4 regions of the Streptomyces sp. 11-1-2 genome follow, and region 2 is predicted to be linked to each of the others. Evidence: riboswitches for the same ligand, from Rfam matches in the RefSeq annotation. Region 2 holds a riboswitch; each other region holds the start of a gene.

The links. Region 2 has a riboswitch for cyclic di-AMP ahead of CGL27_RS21705 (NlpC/P60 family protein). Riboswitches for the same ligand answer to the same signal wherever they lie in the genome.
Positions count from the first base shown of each region.
Region 1: linked by a shared signal. The riboswitch ahead of CGL27_RS34295 (M23 family metallopeptidase) and the one ahead of CGL27_RS21705 (NlpC/P60 family protein) in region 2 are both predicted to bind cyclic di-AMP.
Region 3: linked by a shared signal. The riboswitch ahead of CGL27_RS20880 (transglycosylase family protein) and the one ahead of CGL27_RS21705 (NlpC/P60 family protein) in region 2 are both predicted to bind cyclic di-AMP.
Region 4: linked by a shared signal. The riboswitch ahead of CGL27_RS26225 (M23 family metallopeptidase) and the one ahead of CGL27_RS21705 (NlpC/P60 family protein) in region 2 are both predicted to bind cyclic di-AMP.

Region 1 covers NZ_CP022545.1:7,967,679-7,972,377, reverse strand. Annotated here, with positions in the region: gene CGL27_RS34310 (bifunctional GNAT family N-acetyltransferase/acetate--CoA ligase family protein) at 1-548, opposite strand, end outside; gene CGL27_RS34305 (HPr family phosphocarrier protein) at 739-1,020, shown strand; gene CGL27_RS34300 (GntR family transcriptional regulator) at 1,214-1,981, opposite strand; gene CGL27_RS34295 (M23 family metallopeptidase) at 2,231-3,025, opposite strand; cyclic di-AMP (ydaO/yuaA leader) riboswitch at 3,040-3,203, opposite strand; gene CGL27_RS34290 (pitrilysin family protein) at 3,502-4,699, opposite strand, start outside.
Region 2 covers NZ_CP022545.1:5,196,218-5,200,916, forward strand. Annotated here, with positions in the region: gene pcrA (DNA helicase PcrA) at 1-1,592, opposite strand, end outside; cyclic di-AMP (ydaO/yuaA leader) riboswitch at 1,766-1,937, shown strand; gene CGL27_RS21705 (NlpC/P60 family protein) at 1,944-3,104, shown strand; gene CGL27_RS21710 (L,D-transpeptidase) at 3,195-3,980, opposite strand; gene CGL27_RS21715 (hypothetical protein) at 4,102-4,455, opposite strand.
Region 3 covers NZ_CP022545.1:5,010,724-5,015,422, reverse strand. Annotated here, with positions in the region: gene CGL27_RS20890 (cytochrome P450) at 1-281, shown strand, start outside; gene CGL27_RS20885 (transglycosylase family protein) at 428-1,435, shown strand; cyclic di-AMP (ydaO/yuaA leader) riboswitch at 1,691-1,858, shown strand; gene CGL27_RS20880 (transglycosylase family protein) at 1,866-2,552, shown strand; gene eno (phosphopyruvate hydratase) at 2,805-4,085, shown strand; gene CGL27_RS20870 (septum formation initiator family protein) at 4,204-4,686, shown strand.
Region 4 covers NZ_CP022545.1:6,169,217-6,173,915, forward strand. Annotated here, with positions in the region: gene CGL27_RS26220 (PP2C family protein-serine/threonine phosphatase) at 16-1,434, shown strand; cyclic di-AMP (ydaO/yuaA leader) riboswitch at 1,682-1,851, shown strand; gene CGL27_RS26225 (M23 family metallopeptidase) at 1,863-3,053, shown strand; gene CGL27_RS26230 (aldo/keto reductase) at 3,182-4,126, shown strand; gene CGL27_RS26235 (hypothetical protein) at 4,194-4,502, opposite strand; gene CGL27_RS26240 (DUF397 domain-containing protein) at 4,605-4,699, opposite strand, start outside.

The DNA of each region.
Region 1 (4,699 bases), 2.8 Mb from region 2:
TCGAATTCGAGGCGGACGACGCCGTCCTCGAAGCTGCGCTTCTGGGTGTAGCCCGCGTCCGTGAACACCTTGATCATCTTGGTGTTGGCGGGCAGCACCTCGGCGGCGAACCGGCGGATGTCCCGCTCGCGTGCGACGGCGGCGATGTGTTCGAGGAGCGCGGAGGCCACTCCGCGGCCCTGGTGGGCGTCCTGGACGAGGAAGGCGACCTCGGCCTCGTCGGCGGGGGCCGCGGCCGGCATCCCCCGTCCGTCGATGCGGTCGTAACGCACCGTGGCGATGAACTCATCCCCCACGATGGCCGCCAGGCCCACCCGGTCGACGTAGTCGTGGTGGGTGAAGCGGTGGACGTCGCGGTCGGAGAGGCGGGGGTAGGGCGCGAAGAAGCGGTAGTACTTCGACTCGTCCGAGACCCGCTCGTAGAAGCTGACCAGCCGCTGGGCGTCATCGGGGGTGATGGGACGGATCTGTGCCGTACCGCCGTCCCGGAGCACCACATCGGCTTCCCAGTGGGTCGGGTAGGCGTGATGGTCCGACGGGCTCCGCATGGGGCCCAGGGTACGGGCCCGCCCGGTCCGGATGGTGGACACCCTTGCGTCGGGGCCAAGTGTCGGGGGAAGGTCCGTATCGGGCCAGTCCGGGCATGCCCGGGCTCACTCGGACATCGGCCGGGTGAATCCGGACACCGTATGATTTTGGTCTAGACAACAGCACCCGTCACACCTGAAGGGCAACACCATGGCTGAGCGCCGCGTCACCATCGGCTGGGCCGAGGGCCTGCACGCCCGCCCTGCGTCGATCTTCGTCCGGGCGGCCACCGCCGCCGGCGTCCCCATCACGATCGCCAAGGGCGACGGCACCCCGGTCAACGCCGCCTCCATGCTGGCCGTGCTGGGCCTCGGCGCCCAGGGCGGCGAGGTGGTCGTCCTCGCCTCCGACGCGGACGATGCCGAGGTCGCGCTCGACCGGCTGGCGAAGCTGGTGGCGGAGGGCCTCGAGGAGCTTCCCGAGACCGTCTGATCCCCCTCTGATTCACAGGTGATTCCCGTGTGATTCCCGCGTGGATCAAGGATTCGGCACGGCGGGGCCGCGGTGGCCATTACGGCCACCGCGGCCCCGTTGCTTTTCCGTTTCCACCCCGACTCGGAGGACCGGGAACCGGGCGCCGCGAAACCGCGCCGGGAATTCCCGAGAGTTGTATACGGGATCGCTGTTAATTCCGGCCGCTCGCCGTGTTTACGGAATGTTTCGAAGCCCTCACCGGAGTGGGGCGGCGCTGCCGGTATTCCGCCAGCGCGCGCTCGGTGTGCGCCGCGGCGAGCGCCCGCGCCCGGTCGGCGTCGCCGCGCGCCACCGCGTCCACCAGCGCGCCGTGCTCCGCCCAGGACTCCACGGCCCGCGCCGCCGGGTCGGGACGCCGGGCGCCCCCGGGCGGTGCGGCGTGCGCTACGGGCTGCGGCGCGGGAGCGGCCGCGTACACCCACACGGTCTTGCGGCGCAGCTGGACGAGCATCGCGGCCAGGCTCGGACTGCCGGACGCCTGGGCGAGCGTCTCGTGGAACCAGTCGCCCAGCGGCCGCAGTTCACCGAGCCGGCCGTGCTGGGCCCGCTCCCGGCCGAGCCGGACCAGCCCGCGCAGCACCTTCAGATGGGCCTCGGTGCGACGCTGTGCGGCCCGTGCGGCACCCAGCGGCTCCAGCAGCGCCCGGATGTCCAGCAGATCGGCCGCCTCGCGCTCGGAGGGCTGGGCGACGCAGGCACCGGCGTGCCGCCGGGTCGTCACGAAGCCCTCGGACTCCAGGGTGCGCAGGGCCTCGCGGACCGGCACCCGCGAGACGCCGTAGCGCCGGGCGAGAAGTTCCTCGGTGAGCCGGCTGCCGGGCTGATATGTGCCGGAGACGATGTCGTCGCGAATCGCCGTACACACCGCATGCGCCGAAATCCGGCGACCGCCCTGGACCGCGGTCGTATCCCCGCTCACTTCCGGTCCCACATTGTCGAACCTCCGCCTTAACGCCCGCGAAACGCATCCATGGAACGCGCATTGAACGACTCTATTCCAATCGGACGTCATTTCCGATGGCGGAGTGCATTTCATGGATATTTTTTGGTCAGCCGGCGGCGGCACGCCGAAGGCCCCGTCCGGTGGACGGGGCCTTCTCGGATTCTCGCGGGACCGCCGGCGTGCGCGGAGTCCCGCGAGGTCGGACGTGCGCGGAGTCCCGCGAGGTCAGACGTTGACGCCGTGCGAGCGCAGATACGCCAAGGGGTCGATGTCCGAGCCGTAGTCCGGGCTGGTGCGGGCCTCGAAGTGCAGATGCGGTCCGGTGACGTTGCCGGTGGCGCCCGACAGGCCGATCTGCTGGCCGGGGGTGACCTTCTGGCCGACCGAGACGCTGATCGACGACAGGTGGCCGTACTGGGTGTAGGTGCCGTCGTTCATCTTGATGACGACGTTGTTGCCGTAGGAGCCGCCCCAGCCCGCCTCGACGATCTCGCCCATGCCCACGGAGTGCACCGAGGTGCCGGAGGAGGCGTGGAAGTCGATGCCGGTGTGGCTGCCGGAGGACCACAGTCCGCTGGCCGCCTCGTAGCCGGTGGAGACGTAGGAGCCGCTGATCGGCGTCTCGAAGGTGTTGAGGCGCTTGCGCTCGGCCTCGCGCGCCGCGCGCTCCTTGGCCTCGCGCTCGGCCTTGGCCTTCTTCGCCGCGGCCTCCGCCTTTCTGGCGGCCTCCTGGCGGGCGATCGCCTCCGCCTTGGCCTTCGCGGCGGCCTGCTCGGCGGCGGTCTCCTGGGACTGCGCCTGGGCCTCGATGTGGTCCGCGATCCCGTCGCCGATCACGATCGCCTGGGTCAGACCGGTCTGCTGGGGGCTGGGGCCGGTGTCCGCGGCGAACGCCTGTCCGGTGATCCCGGCGACGACGCCCGAGGCGACGGTGGTGATGCCCACGACGTTCGCGCCGGCGCGGACGTTGATCTTGGTGGTGCGGCGGTGTTTCCCGGTGGCAGTGCGGGTGGACGCCATACTGAGGCGCACTCCTTTCCTTCCTTCTCGCCTACCGGGTTAGCTGACGGGTTCGGAGCAGGAAGGTCTCCTACGGACTCCTCCCCCGGCCGGGGAAGGCGCCCGATTCACCCCTGGGGACGTGTGGGTCCCCGGCTCCCCTGGCTCGCGCCGTACGGGGACTCGGCGATGACTGTCCGTGCCGCGGGTGCGGCGGGTTGCTGGCGAACAGCCGGACTGACGCTAAACGGGCCCGCTTTCGATCACCAAACGGTTCCGGTTTTTTGTTGCTCTCGCCACAAACCAAACAAGCTGTCACTCCCGCAAATCGGGCATGAAGGAAGGACCCCGGCATCCTTACGGGGCCAGGGTCCTTCCGCGGTGAGCTCGTTGACCGGACCGGCTGCCGGATCGTCCAGCGGACCCGGATCGTCAGCGAGCCGGCCGGATCGCGGGTTCTTGGTCCGGATCCGGCCAACCGGCCAACTCCGGGCGGCTCAGCCCGAGATGACGCGCACCTCGCCGATGCCCAGCGCCCGGACCGGCTCCTCGATCGCCGAGGCGTCCCCGACCAGCACCGTGACCAGCCGGTCCGCCGGGAAGGCGGACACCACCGCGGCGGTCGCCTCCACCGTGCCGGTCTCCGCGAGGCGGGCGTACAACTGCGCCTGGAAATCGTCCGGAAGGTGCTGCTCGACCTGGTCGGCGAGGGTGCCCGCGACGGACGCCGCCGTCTCGTACTTCAGCGGGGCGACGCCCACCAGGTTCTGCACCGCGACATCGCGCTCCTCGTCGGTGAGCCCCTCCTCCTTCAGCGTGCGCAGCACCTTCCAGAGGTCCTCCAGCGCGGGCCCGGTGACCTCGGTGGCCACCGAGCCGCTGATCGCCAGCATGGCGGCGCCCGCGGAGCCGCCCGAGGGCGCCGGGGGCGCGGAGCGCAGCACCTGGCCGAAGGCGCGCACCCCGTAGGTGTAGCCCTTCTCCTCGCGCAGCACACGGTCGAGGCGGGAGGTGAGGGTGCCACCCAGGCAGTACGTGCCGAGCACCTGCGCGGGCCAGACCCGGTCATGGCGGTCGGCGCCGACGCGCCCGATGAGCAGCTGGGTCTGCACCGCGCCCGGCCGGTCGACGATCACCACACGGCCGAGGTCGTCCGCGACGATCGGGGGAACCGTGCGCGGCGCGCCCGCCCCGCCCGTCCAGGCGCCCAGGGTGTCGGCGAGCGCCCCATCGAGGTCGACCCCGGTGAGATCGCCCACGATGACGGCGGTGGCCGTGGAAGGGCGGACATGCGCCTCGTAGAAGGCCCGCACGGCCGCGGCGTCGATGCCCTCGATGGTCTCCTGGGTGCCCTGGCGCGGCCGGGACATCCGCGATTCGGCCGGGAAGAGGGCCGCGGAGAGGGCCATCGAGGCGCGGCGGGCCGGGTTGGCCAGCTCATGGGGGATCTCGTCCAGCCGGTTGCGCACCAGCCGCTCGACCTCGCCGTCCGGGAAGGCGGGGGCGCGCAGGGCGTCGGCCAGCAGCCCGAGCGCCTTGGGCAGCCGGGAGACCGGGACCTCCAGGGAGACGCGGAGGCCGGGGTGGTCGGCATGCGCGTCCAGCGTGGCGCCGCAGCGCTCGAGCTCGGCGGCGAACTCCTCGGCGTCGTGCTTGTCGGTGCCCTCCGACAGGGCGCGCGCCATGATCGTGGCG
Region 2 (4,699 bases):
GCGTTGGCCGAGCGGGCCGCCATGCCGTACGCGTCGTCGACCCGGCGCAGCGCCTGCGGGAAGGTGATCTTCTCGCGCAGCGCCAGCGCGTCGATCATGGCCTCCGCGCGCTCCCCGATGCCGCGCTTGGGCACGTTCAGAATCCGGCGGAGCGGGACGGAGTCCTCGGGGTTGGCCAGCACCCGCAGATAGGCGAGGACGTCCCGGACCTCCTTGCGCTCGTAGAAGCGCACGCCGCCGACGACCTTGTACGGCAGCCCGACCCGGATGAAGATCTCTTCGAAGACACGGGACTGGGCGTTGGTCCGGTAGAACACCGCCACGTCACCGGCCTTGGCGTCGCCCGCGTCCGTGAGCCGGTCGATCTCGTCGGCGACGAACTGGGCCTCGTCGTGCTCGGTGTCGGCCACATAGCCGGTGATCTCGGTCCCGGCGCCGGCCTCGGTCCACAGGTTCTTCGGGCGGCGGTTCTCATTGCGCTCGATGACCGCGTTGGCCGCGCTCAGGATGGTCTGGGTGGAGCGGTAGTTCTGCTCGAGGAGGATCGTCCGCGCGGTGGGGTAGTCCTCCTCGAACTGGAGGATGTTGCGGATCGTGGCGCCCCGGAAGGCGTAGATCGACTGGTCGGCGTCGCCCACCACGCACAGCTCGGCGGCCGCGGTCTCCTCGGTGTCCGTGCCCACCAGCTCGCGCACGAGGGTGTACTGCGCGTGGTTGGTGTCCTGGTACTCGTCCACCAGGACGTGCCGGAAGCGGCGGCGGTAGTGCTCGGCCACCTCCGGGAACGCCTGGAGCAGATTGACCGTGGTCATGATGATGTCGTCGAAGTCCAGTGCGTTGGCCTCGCGCAGCCTCGCCTGGTACATCGCGTACGCCTCGGCCAGCGTCTTCTCAAAACCGTCCGTGGCCTGTCCGGCGAAGGTCTCCTCGTCGATCAGCTCGTTCTTCAGGTTGGAGATCTTGGCGCTGAAGGACTTCGGCGGGAACCGCTTGGGGTCGAGATCCAGATCCCGGCAGACCAGCGACATCAGCCGCTTGGAGTCGGCGGCGTCGTAGATCGAGAACGACGAGGTGAAGCCGAGCTTCTTCGACTCGCGGCGCAAGATGCGGACGCAGGCGCTGTGGAAGGTGGAGACCCACATGGCGTTCGCCCGCGGGCCGACGAGCTCCTCCACCCGCTCCTTCATCTCGCCCGCCGCCTTGTTGGTGAAGGTGATGGCGAGGATCTGGCCGGGGTGCGTGCCGCGGGCGCCGAGCAGATAGGCGATGCGGTGGGTGAGCACCCGGGTCTTGCCGGAGCCGGCACCCGCGACGATCAGCAGCGGCGAGCCGGTGTGCTCAACGGCGGCTCTCTGCTGCTCGTTCAACCCCTCGAGCAGGGCGGACGGGTCCACGACGGGCCGCGCGGCGCCGTCCCGGTAGTGGGCCTCCCGGGGCACGGGCGCGTCGAAGCCGCCGCTGAAGAGGTGATGCGGCACGTCCTCGGCACCATCGGGGCCGGGGTGCGCCGAATCCTCGGGCGGCGGTGGTGGCTCCTCGTTCGAAGGAAGCCCGAGGTCCGCCAGGAAGTTGTCGTCAAAGAGGCTGCTCATCGCTCCCCGAGTCTAGGCCGCCCCACTGACAGCCGATGCCCGAACATCACGAAACGGTTTCGGGCAAAACGGTCACCAGTCTTCACAGGAGCCCCACGTGTTGACTACCGTCCTGCGTCAGGCGGCCCGGAAGATCCGTCGGCGAACCACGTCGGCACGGGCGGCCTCCGCCGAGTCCGGCACCGCCGTAAGGCGCCCGGAGCCGGGGACCCGACAACGCGACACCGGGGTGAATCGGCCCGAAGCGGCGTGGCACGGAAGTGCCGCCCGGACACGGCCGTAGGGCAACCTTCCGTACCGCCCGAACCCGACAGCTAACCCGGTAGGCGGTCCACGGAAGGAGCGCCTCCCTTGGCGTCGCACCGCAAGCCGCGGAGCCGAATACCGGCCCCGCTCACCGGTCACGGCCGCCGTACGGCCGTCGGGTTCACCACGGCCGCCCTCGCATCCGTCACCCTCCTCTCCCAGACGGCCAACGCCGCGCCGGGCGACGACCCCAAACCGGCCACCCAGTCGATCGACAAGGTCAAGGAGAAGGTCGACACCCTCTATCACCAGGCGGAGAGCGCCACCCAGCGCTACAACGCCGCCAAGGAGCGCGCCGATCAGCAGCGGGGCAAGGTCGACAAGCTGCTGGACTCCGTCGCCCAGCGCACCGAGAAGCTCAACGAGGCGCGACGCACGCTCGGCGCCTACGCCACCGCCCAGTACCGCGACGGCGGAATGGCCCGCTCCGCCGCGACCCTGCTGTTCTCCAACGATCCGCAGGACGTCTTCGACCAGTCGCATCTGATCGACCGGCTGACCGGTCGGCAGAAGCAGGCCGTCGACGACTTCCAGAAGCAGCAGGCGAGCGCCGCCAAGGAGCGCGGTAAGGCCAGCGAGAGCCTCGCCTCGCTGACCGCGTCGCAGAAGCAGCTGAAGACCCAGAAGAAGACCGTCCAGGACAAGCTGACCGAGGCCCGGCGGCTGCTGGCGAATCTGACCGCCAAGGAGAAGGCGCGGCTGGCGGCGATCGAGAAGAAGAAGGCGGAAGAGGCCCGCCGTAAGGCGGCCGCGCTCGCCGAGAAGCAGCGGCAGGAGGCCGCGCGCAAGAAGCAGCAGGAGCAGCAGAACGGAGACAGCGGCTCCGGTTCGACGGCGCCCTCGACCCCCGCCAACAGCTCCAAGGCGGCCCAGGCCATCGCCTTCGCGAAGTCGCAGCTCGGCAAGCCGTATGTCTGGGGCGCGACCGGCCCCAGCTCCTTCGACTGCTCAGGGCTGACGCAGGCGGCCTGGAAGACGGCCGGGATCTCGCTGCCGCGCACCACCTGGGACCAGGTGAAGGCCGGTACGCGCGTCTCGACGTCCGAACTCCAGCCGGGCGATCTGGTCTTCTTCTACGACGACATCAGCCATGTCGGCCTCTACATCGGCGACGGGATGATGATCCACGCGCCGAAGCCGGGCGATGTGGTGAAGAAGGCGCCGATCACCGAGATGCCGATCTACGGGAGCGTGCGGCCCGCGTAGGACGCGGGGCCGTACAGGCCCTTGGCGTGCCGCTGCCCGGGGCCGGAGCCCCGGGCAGCGGCATCGTCACGTCATCGGCTCATGTGCCGTTCACGTGCCGGGCTTGCGCCCGTAGACGTACACATCGTCGCCGTTCTTCAGCAGGCTCCAGTACTTCTTGGCCTCGCCCGTGCGCATGTTGACGCAGCCGTGGGAGCCGGGCGGGGACCATACGCTCCCGGCGATCGAGTGGAACGCCTGACCGCCGTCGAAGAACTGGCTGTAGGGCATGGCGACCTTGTAGAGCGTCGACCAGTGGTCGATGTTCCGCCAGTAGATCTTCTTCAGCCCGGTGCGGGTCTCGAAGCCGTTCCGCCCGGACCGCACCGGCACCGGCCCGTAGACCAGCCGGGAGCCGTCCTGGATCCAGCTGAGCTGCCGGGTGAGGTCGACGCAGGCGATGCGGCCCTTGTTGGTCGGGCACTTCTTCGCCGCGTTCGGGTTGTGTCCGGCGGCCTTCTGAGCGTTGATCAGGCTCATCACGCCCGAGGTGATCGGGCCCGCGTAGCCGATCGTCGGGCTGATGCCGTGGTTGACCTGGAACTTCTGGATCGCGAGACAGTCCGTCCGCGACTGCCGCCCGTCCACGGGGCGGCCCAGGAACCGCTCGGCCTGCTTCTGATACGGCCCCACGCTGGTCGTGCACGACGACGCGGCCATGGTCGCCGGTGTCACCGATCCGGCCGACCTGCCCAGCGGCCGTGCCTGGGCCGGCCGCGCCTGAGCCTGCGCCGGACCGGCGACGGCGACCGCGAGCGGCACCGTCATCCCCGCCAGCCCCAGCACGAGTCCCGCGCGCCGGCCATGCCTGCTTCTGACTGCCCCCACTGCCCCCATGGCCACTCCTCTCGACTGCCTCGCTCTTTACCCAGACAGCTCGCGAGTGCAAACGGTTGCCTCAGGATCGTGTCGAAAAGGTGTCGGAATTGTCTCGGGATTGCCTCAGATGATCAGCTCGTCAGGTCCACAGCACGGCGATGAAGATGTTTGCCGTTGTCAAGGCACCTACCGCGCCGAAGGCGGCAGACTCTACCTTCTCCTCGTCGCGCTTCACATACACCAGGCCGAGGACCACGATCAGCAGCGCCAGCTTCACACCGATCTTGATGTTGTTGACACTGTTGTCGTCGGCCTGATTGAGCCCGACCAGCGCCGCGCCGGTGACCAGCATGGTCAGCGCGCCGTGCAGCATCGCCGGGGTCATCCGGGCCTCGCCCGCGCCCATCGCCTTCAACTGCGAGAGGAAGCCGCCGAGCAGCGCGCCGATGCCGACGATATGCAGGCCGACGAACACGTGAATGAGTACGTCCATGGTTCCGGAGACTAACCGCGCGCATATCATCACCCGGCACTCGGGTGGGCCCCTATCGGCGCTTCGGTCACGGCAGCCCCACACTCCCGACCACCCCACTCGCCGGGCGATCAGCCGCCGTCACGGGAGCGACGAAATCTGTGCACTCCCGTTCAATCCCCCGCACGACCCCCGGTTTCCGGCCTAACTTCCTCCTCCAGGTGGCAGTCCGCTTCCCGTCAACTGAGGGTCCCCGCCTCACGGC
Region 3 (4,699 bases), 190 kb from region 2:
TGCTCGCCGCCGCCGACCGGGACCCCGAGCGGTTCGCGGCGCCCGATGTCCTCGACCTCACCCGCCGCGACAACCAGCACCTCGGCTATGGCCACGGCATCCATTACTGTCTCGGCGCCCCGCTCGCCCGGCTGGAGGCGCAGACCGCGATCGCCACCCTGCTGCGGCGCCTGCCCGGACTGCGGCTCGCGGCGGAGCCGGAGGATCTGCGGTGGCGCGGCGGGCTCATCATGCGCGGGCTGCGCACGCTCCCGGTGACCTGGAATTCCGCGGACCACTGAGGCCGCCAAGCCCCGTACGTACGGACATTGGTGACGAATGATCAGCCGTGTGACCGTGGCGTGACCTGGGATACATCGGCTTGTGATGATCGAGTGCCCTCGCTATGTTCACCGGCAACCGAGTTCGCCATAGAGAGGGCAATCGCATGCGTTCCGGTAATGGTCGACACCGTCGCCCCCGTCAGGCTCCGGCCATCATCGTCGCGGCGGGGGTCACGGGAGCGAGCATCGCCCTGCCCCTCTTCGGGGCGTCCGGCGCACAGGCCGCCCAGACCGCCACCTGGGATCAGGTCGCCGAGTGCGAGAGCGGTGGTATGTGGAGCGCCAACGAGGGCAACGGCTTCTACGGCGGACTGCAGCTGACCCTCGACATGTGGAAGGACTACGGCGGCACGGAGTACGCCCCGCGCCCCGACCTGGCCAGCCGCTCCCAGCAGATATCCATCGCCCAGTCGATCCTCGGCGACCGCGGCCCCGACGCCTGGCCGAGCTGTGCGCTGGGCGCCGGGCTCACCGACGGCTCCGGCGCCCCCGATGTGGACCCCGGTGGCACGGCCACCCGGGACCCGGGGGCGGGCCGGGGCGAGGCGGGGGACCGGGAGCGGGACGGCTCCTCCTCCCCGGAGTCGGACCGTTCGGGGGCGTCCGACAGCGCCGGTAAGCCGGATTCGTCCGGATCGACCGAGAAGCCGGAAGCCCCCCACACCTCCAAGTCCCCCGACGGACTGGACGGCTCGGCATCGGATGACCCGACGTCGGGCGGTTCGGCCTCGGATGACCCGGCCTCGGGCGGCTCGGGCGGCTCGGCCTCGGGCGGCTCGAAGGGGTCCTCGGCGGATCCCTCCGCCGACCCCTCGCCCTCCGGCCGCCACCGCGGCTCCCCGGATGCCGGGGAGCGGGCCGAGGACGGCGATTCGGCGGACGGGCAGCCCTCCGGACGCCACGCCTCGCGCGACGCCGCGGACCGCGACCGGAGCCCCGCGGGTGACGATTACACCGTTCGCCCCGGTGACAATCTGTCAGGCATCGCCGAGGACCGGAATGTGTCCCGAGGTTGGGAAGGGCTCTACGAGAGCAACGAGGACCTCATTGGAATCGACCCCGACCTGATCATCCCTGGTCAGCGACTTGACCTCACCATCAGGGAGCAGTGATTCGGGGTGAATTGCCCGATCTGGTTCCGATGAGACATACATCTCGTCACAATTTCCGGGGCGCACCTCGTGTCCGATCTCTCCTCACCCGGCCCTACCTGCGCCGATGTGGGCCGGGTGAGATCAATTACAGCCCCATTCGCTGCCATTGGGGTGTTTGAACGTTCTCGGGAGGTGTGTTTAACGTCTTTCCGCTCGCCACCGCGGGCACCGTCGATCGTCACGCCGAATCCTGCCGGCGGTCGGGGGGAATCCGACGCGTCAGCGCCGAAGGCAGGAGCGGGGGACCCAAGGTAGGTGCCGAGTGGCCTGTGGACACGGGCTCGTCGGCTAGGGGTGAAGCCGGGAGCGATCATCGCGACCGGCCGGGCAACTCACGTCCGAACCCGACAGCTCACCTCGTAGGCGTCGGTGAGGAAACGAACCAACGATGCTGAAGTCCAACGGGAAGCACCGCCGTCCCTCCAAGGCCACCCGTATCGCCGCGCTCACCGGTCTCGCCGGTGCCGCCGTGGCGGCGCCCCTCATCGGGGCGACCTCCGCCTCCGCGGCCACCAGCGCCCAGTGGGACCAGGTCGCGCAGTGCGAGGCCGGTGGCAACTGGTCGATCAACACCGGCAACGGCTACTACGGTGGCCTGCAGTTCTCCAGCTCCACCTGGGCCGCGTACGGCGGCACCGCCTACGCGCCCACCGCGGACAAGGCCAGCAAGGGCCAGCAGATCCAGATAGCCGAGAAGGTCCTCGGCAGCCAGGGCAAGGGCGCCTGGCCGGTCTGCGGCAAGGGTCTGACCTCCGGCGGCAGCCCGTCCGCGCCGTCCGCGCCCTCCGGTTCGCAGGACCAGCCGTCGGCCTCCACCAAGTCGGCCCCGGCCGCCCAGCCTGCCCAGCCGAAGGCCCAGCCGCACACCGCGCCCGAGCGTGCCACGCGTGAGCAGCCCCGTGGCCCGATCAAGAAGGGTGACGGCGAGTACAAGGTCAAGTCCGGCGACACCCTCGGCAAGATCGCCAAGGAGCACCACGTCAAGGGCGGCTGGAAGAAGCTCTTCAAGCTGAACGACGACATCGTGGAGAAGGCCGACCTGATCTACCCGGGCCAGAAGCTGCACCTCGGCTGAGTCACGGTCGCAGCCGCGGCCTGAGGCCGCCGCCCGAGAACCCTGAGACGAGCCCCGGTCGGGCGTGCCGCCCCTATGGCGCGCCCACCGGGGTTCCCTCATTGCCCGATTCACCAGAAATCTGGATATGTGATTCAGAATCTGGCTTTTTGTGTCACGCCCCCGTCTCGTGGGGCGGGCGAACGCGGGGTGCAGCCCTCCCGGCCCGTTAGGCTCGTGCTGCTACCGCTGACCCATACGAAGGAGAACCTCGTGCCGTCCATCGACGTCGTCGTAGCTCGCGAGATCCTCGACTCGCGAGGCAACCCCACGGTCGAGGTCGAGGTCGGCCTCGACGACGGCAGCACCGGCCGTGCCGCCGTTCCGTCCGGCGCCTCCACCGGCGCCTTCGAGGCCCTCGAACTCCGTGACGGCGACAAGAACCGCTACAACGGCAAGGGTGTGGAGAAGGCCGTCCTCGCCGTCATCGAGCAGATCGGCCCCGAGCTGGTCGGCTACGACGCCACCGAGCAGCGTCTGATCGACCAGGCGATGTTCGACCTGGACGCCACCCCGGACAAGTCCTCGCTCGGTGCCAACGCCATCCTCGGCGTCTCCCTCGCGGTCGCGCACGCCGCCTCCGAGGCGTCCGACCTCCCGCTCTTCCGTTACCTCGGCGGCCCGAACGCCCATCTGCTGCCGGTCCCGATGATGAACATCCTCAACGGCGGGTCGCACGCCGACTCCAATGTGGACATCCAGGAGTTCATGATCGCGCCCGTGGGCGCGGAGTCCTTCTCCGAGGCCGTGCGCTGGGGTGCCGAGGTCTACCACACCCTGAAGTCCGTGCTGAAGGAGCGCGGCCTGTCCACCGGCCTCGGCGACGAGGGCGGCTTCGCGCCGAACCTCGGCTCCAACCGTGAGGCCCTCGACCTGATCCTCGAGGCGGTCAAGAAGGCCGGCTACCAGCCGGGCCAGGACATCGCGCTCGCGCTCGACGTCGCCGCCTCCGAGTTCTACAAGGACGGGTCGTACGAGTTCGAGGGCAAGTCCCGCACCGCCGCCGAGATGACCTCGTACTACGCCGAGCTGGTCGCCGCGTACCCGCTGGTCTCCATCGAGGACCCGCTGAACGAGGAGGACTGGGACGGCTGGAAGACCATCACCGAGCAGCTCGGCGACAAGGTCCAGCTGGTCGGCGACGACCTCTTCGTCACCAACCCGGAGCGGCTCGCCCGCGGTATCGACAGCGACACCGCGAACGCCCTGCTGGTCAAGGTCAACCAGATCGGCTCGCTGACCGAGACCCTCGACGCCGTCGAGCTGGCCCAGCGCAGCGGCTACAAGTGCATGATGTCGCACCGCTCCGGTGAGACCGAGGACGTCACCATCGCCGACCTGGCCGTCGCCACCAACTGCGGCCAGATCAAGACCGGCGCCCCGGCCCGCTCCGAGCGGGTGGCCAAGTACAACCAGCTGCTGCGCATCGAGGAGATCCTCGACGACGCCGCGGTGTACGCGGGCCGCTCGGCCTTCCCGCGCTTCAAGGGCTGACCTGCGTACGACCTCAAGTAGCAGACACGTCTGACACCCGTCCCCGGCCGCGGTCCCGTACCGTGACCGGGGACGGCGTTACGCGTCACTCAAGCGAAGTCATCTCCGGGGAGGCGACGTGCCGGCGGATCGCGAACGGTTCTCCACCGCGACCAGGCTCAAGGCGCTCGGCGAGCACGCCGCCGCCCGGGTCTACCGGGTGCGGACCAAGCGCCGCCGGGGCCGGCTGACCGGCCGCGCGGCCCTGCTCGCGCTGGTCGTCTGCTCCCTGGTGGTGGCGCTCGCCTACCCGATGCGGCAGTACATCTCCCAGCGCTCCGACATCGCCGAGCAGCGGAGCGAGGCCCAGCGGGCCCGCGAGGACGTGAAGAAGCTGCGGGAGCGGAAGGCCCGGTTGCGTGACCCCGCCTACACCGAGCAGCAGGCCCGGGAGCGGCTGCACTTCCTGATGCCGGGGGAGACCGGCTACAGCGTGGTGGACGGCAGCGGCTCCACCGAGCGCTCCACCGACCAGGGCGCGGCCGGCCGCCCCTGGTACTCCAACCTCTGGGACGCCGTGGACACGGCGGACGCGGCGGGGGCGGGCAGCGCGCGCCGCTGAGGCGCCGCGCTCC
Region 4 (4,699 bases), 970 kb from region 2:
AAGCGAGAGAAGCCGGTGCGGGTGCGAGGGAGCAGGGCTCGTACGGGCGCCCGTACGGAGTGGCGTACGGCCTGGCCCCGGCTGAGCCGCCCGCACGCCCACCGCCGCCACACCCGCCTGCACACGCTCATCGCCACCGGCGCCGCGGCCGGTGGCGCCTCCGCCGACGGGCTCACCGGGCCCACCGCGGGACCTGGCCCGGCGGAGGATGAGGGCAAGGGGCTGCCGGGCCGCCGGGTGGCCCGCTGGCTTCCCGCCATCCTCCTCCTCGGCGGCGTCAGCTTCGACCTGGCCACCCCGTCCGGCTACACCGCCTCGCCCTTCTTCGCCGCCGCCCCCCTGGTCGCCGCGGCGCTCTTACCGCTGCGCCAGACCGTCATCATGGCCTGCGTCGCCGTCCTCGCGACCTGTCTGCTGGCGGAGTTGCACGGTGTGAAGGACCCGACCCAGGCGGCCACCGAGATCGTCACGGTCGCCACCGTGACCGTGCTGGCGGTGGCGATCAACCGTGTCGTACGCCGCAGCTATCACCGGCTCGCCTCGGCGCGCGGTGTCGCGGAGGCGGCCCAGCGCGCCGTCCTGCCCGCGCCGCCCGCCCGTCTCGCCGGGCTGGAGATCGCCGCGCGCTACGTACCGGCGGAGAAGTACGCGGCGATCGGCGGTGACCTGTACGCGGTCCAGGACACCCCGCACGGCGTACGGCTGATCGTCGGGGACGTACGCGGCAAGGGGCTGCAGGCGGTGGAGGTCGTGGCGATCCTCCTCGGCTGCTTCCGGGAGGCGGCGGAGCAGGAGACGACCCTGGAGGCGCTCGTGGGCCGCCTGGAGCGGGCGCTGCAGCGTGAGGGTGCCCGGCGGGCCGACCTGGAGGTGTTCGAGGGGTTCACGACGGCCGTGGTGGCCGAAATTCCGCGCGGCGATTCCACTCTGCGGCTGATCAACCGCGGCCATCCGGCGCCGCTGCTCATGGCGGAGGACGGCGCGGTGCGTGCCCTGGAGCCGGAGATGTCGGCGCTGCCGGTGGGGATGGGGGAGTTGGCCGGGTGGCCGGACCGGGTGATGGAGCTGGGGTTCGAGGAGGGGGAGACGCTGCTGCTGTTCACGGACGGGGTGACGGAGGCCCGAAACCGCGACGGCGAGTTCTACGACCCGGAGAAGCGGCTGCGCGGCCGCCGCTTCGCCGATCCGCAGGAGCTGCTCGACGCGTTGGTCGCCGATGTCGAGCGCCATACGGACGGCGGGACATCGGACGACATGGCGCTGCTGGCGGTCCGCCGGACCCCGGCCCGCGGGAACGGACGGGGGAACGGGCAGGGCAATGGGGGCAACCGGGGCAATGGGCAGCGGGACGGCCGAGGGAGCGGGCACGACGGCGACGGCGGTGCGAGCCGCGGCGGCCATACGGGGGACAGCGGCGTCCCACACCGTCCGTAGCCGACCGGGTCCATACCGTGCGTAGTCGACCGAGCCCCCTCCGCATAACAATTGCTGCACGATCGGTCCGCACGCGTTTTTGCGAACCTTTGGCCAGTGCTTTGATTCGCCCTCTTTTGTCCCCTCTTGAGCGCTAAGTTCATGCCAAAGGTGCGCGGATTCCTCAGAACAGCTTGGAATCACATCGCGCTCTCTATTAACGTTCGATAACGCAGCGCGGTCGTCACAACCGTCGCAAGGGCGGCACCGTGCGCCGTCGCCGAATCCCGTACGCACACTGGCAGTACCGCACCACCAGCAGCACCAAGGGAACCGGGGAACCAACACCTTGGGGTGAATCGGGTCGAACCTGACCCGTAGGAGACCTTCCTGCTCCGAACCCGTCAGCTAACCCGGTAGGCGAGAAGGAAGGAAAGGAGTGCGCCTCCGTGGCGTCCAACAGGTCTGCCCTGGACGAGGCCCCGTATCGCACACGGGGAGGCGGTTTGGGGACCGCCACCGCCTACGGCCCCGGCTTTGACGCCGGCGGCGGGATGAGCTCCGGGGACGGCCACTTCGCCCCCGACGATCGGTACCTGGACGCGAATGGGGACGCGTTCGAGGGCCCGGGTGCCGGATTCGAGACCGAGCCCTGGGAGGAGTGGAACCCCACCGAGGAGTCCATCGCTCCCGTACGCGGCCGGCACCGCGTGGCCAAGCAGCGGGGCGGGACCATGGCGCGCAGCGGCGCCGTCCTCGGGGTCGGCGTGATCGCCGCGGTCGGCGCGGGCGGTATGGCCAGCGCCAAGGACCGTCCCAAGCCGCCCATTTCCATGCCGGATCTCGGCCACGTCGCCGATGAGGTCAAAGCCAGCCTGCCCGCCGCCAAGGACCTGCCAGGCATCGGCTCCTGGACGTCGGACGACAGCAGCGGCCCGCAGACGGCCGCCGCCCCCCTCTCCCAGGCCGGCCTCACCAGCGAGGACGAGCAGCGCGGCACCACCGACGCGGGCGAGGCGCTCCGCGCCCGCATCCTCCAGCAGGCCGAGAACCAGCAGAACGCGGCGGACGAGGACAGCCGCACCGCCGCGGCGAAGGCCGCCGCGGACAAGGCGTCCGACCAGGCCGCGGAGGTGGCCGCCCAGCGGAAGGCCAAGGCAGAGGCGGAGAAGAAGGCCGCCGAGCAGCGGGCGAAGGAGGCGGCGGAGAAGAAGGCCGCGGCCGAGCGCCAGGCCAGGCTCGCCGCCGCGTACACCCTCCCGGTCGGCTCGTACACCCTGACCGCGAGCTTCGGCCAGGCTGGCGACATCTGGTCGGCCGACCACACCGGCCAGGACTTCGCCGCCCCGACCGGCACCCCGGCCAAGGCGGTGCACGGCGGCACCATCACCCAGGCGGGCTGGGCCGGTTCGTACGGCTACCGCATCGTGCTGACCCTCAGCGACGGCACCGAGATCTGGTACTGCCACCTGTCCTCGATGGTCGTCACCTCGGGCAAGGTGACGGCGGGCGACGTCATCGGCCGCGTCGGCGCCACCGGCAATGTGACCGGCCCGCACCTCCACCTCGAGGTCCGGCCGGGCGGCGGCTCGCCGATCGACCCGATGCCCTGGCTGCGCCAGCACGGGATGAACCCCTGATACTCCGGCGGCTCTGGCGCTCTCTCCCCCCTTGACGCCAGGGCCGCCGGTTTACGTCCCGACGGGGCTACGTCCCGACGGGGCCGCCCCCAGGAACAACCCCGCCCAGCCACCTGTTGTAAAAACGTATGGCTGACAACACACAGAAGATCGGCGATCTGTCCGTCTTCCCCTTCTCCCTCGGCGGGAACGTCTTCGGCTGGACCGCCAACGAGGCCGAGTCCTTCCGGGTGCTCGACGCCTTCGTGGCGGCGGGCGGCAATTTCATCGACACCGCCGATGTCTACTCCGCGTGGGTGCCGGGCAACGAGGGTGGCGAGTCCGAGACCGTCCTCGGCAACTGGTTCGCCTCCCGGGGCAACCGCTCCGACGTCGTACTCGCCACCAAGGTGGGCGCCGGCTACCCGGAGCCCCGCGGTCTGACCTCGTCCGCCATCAAAACGGGCGTCGAGGAATCCCTCCAGCGGCTGCGCACCGACTACATCGACCTCTACTACACCCACTACGACGATCCGTCGGTGCCGGTGGAGGAGATCATCACCACCCTGGACGAGCTGGTCAGAGAGGGCAAGGTCCGCGAGATCGCCGCGTCCAACGTCAGCGCGGAGCGCCTGGAGGCCCAGCTGGCCTTCTCCACCCAGGAGAGCCTGGCCCGCTACGTCGCCCTCCAGCCGCACTACAACCTGGTCTCGCGCGACACCTTCGAGGGCGACTTGGCCGACGTCGCCGCCCGCCACGGCCTGGCGACCATCCCGTACTACTCCCTGGCGTCCGGCTTCCTCACCGGCAAGTACCGCCCCGGCACGGCGGTCGACAGCCCCCGCTCCACCGGCGCGGCCAAGTACCTGGAGACCGAGCGCGGCCAGAAGGTCCTCGCCGCCCTGGACGACGTCGCCGCCAACCACGCCACCGAGCCCACCACGGTCGCCCTCGCCTGGCTCCTCGCCCAGCCCACGGTCGCGGCCCCCCTCGCCAGCGCCCGCTCCGTCGACCAGCTCCCGCCCCTGCTGGCGTCGGTCGACCTCAAGCTGACCCAACCGGAACTGGACCTGCTGACCTCGGCGTCGGACTGACCGCCGGCCGACCAGGCAGAACCCCAACGAGGGCGGGCGCCCCCAAGACCAGACCAGCCCGCCCTCGTCACTCCTCCCGCACGAGGCCCGCATTCAAGGCCCGTGTCCAGAGACGGTCCTGCCATTCATTGGCGTCCGGCGCGGGCTTGACGGTGAGGACGGGGTTCGGGCCCGTCTCGATGAGGTGCAGCAGCGACCAGGCGACGCCATGGCAATCGTCCGGCCCAAAGCAATCGGCCAGAGCCCTGGCCTCCTGGGCCGTGACAGGTCTGGAGATCGCATCAAGTTGCTCGACGCGCCTGTCGATCTCTTCTCCACTCGCCCCCACATCGGGAAGCGGCCCATCGACAACGAATAGCTGCACCTCGGCTCTCATCCCCGAATGATCGTCCGCAGCCACTGCACTGGGCAAGGCGCTTCGGCAGGGTAGGCAGGTCGACGTACGAAGTAGACGGTCAGATCTTCGCGAAAACGCACCTCAACCCAACTGCCTATCCCGCACGGCCGTCACGAAGTCCGCCCACGCGCGGTGCGAGAACCCGAGCATGGCCCCGTCCGGATCCTTGGAGTCCC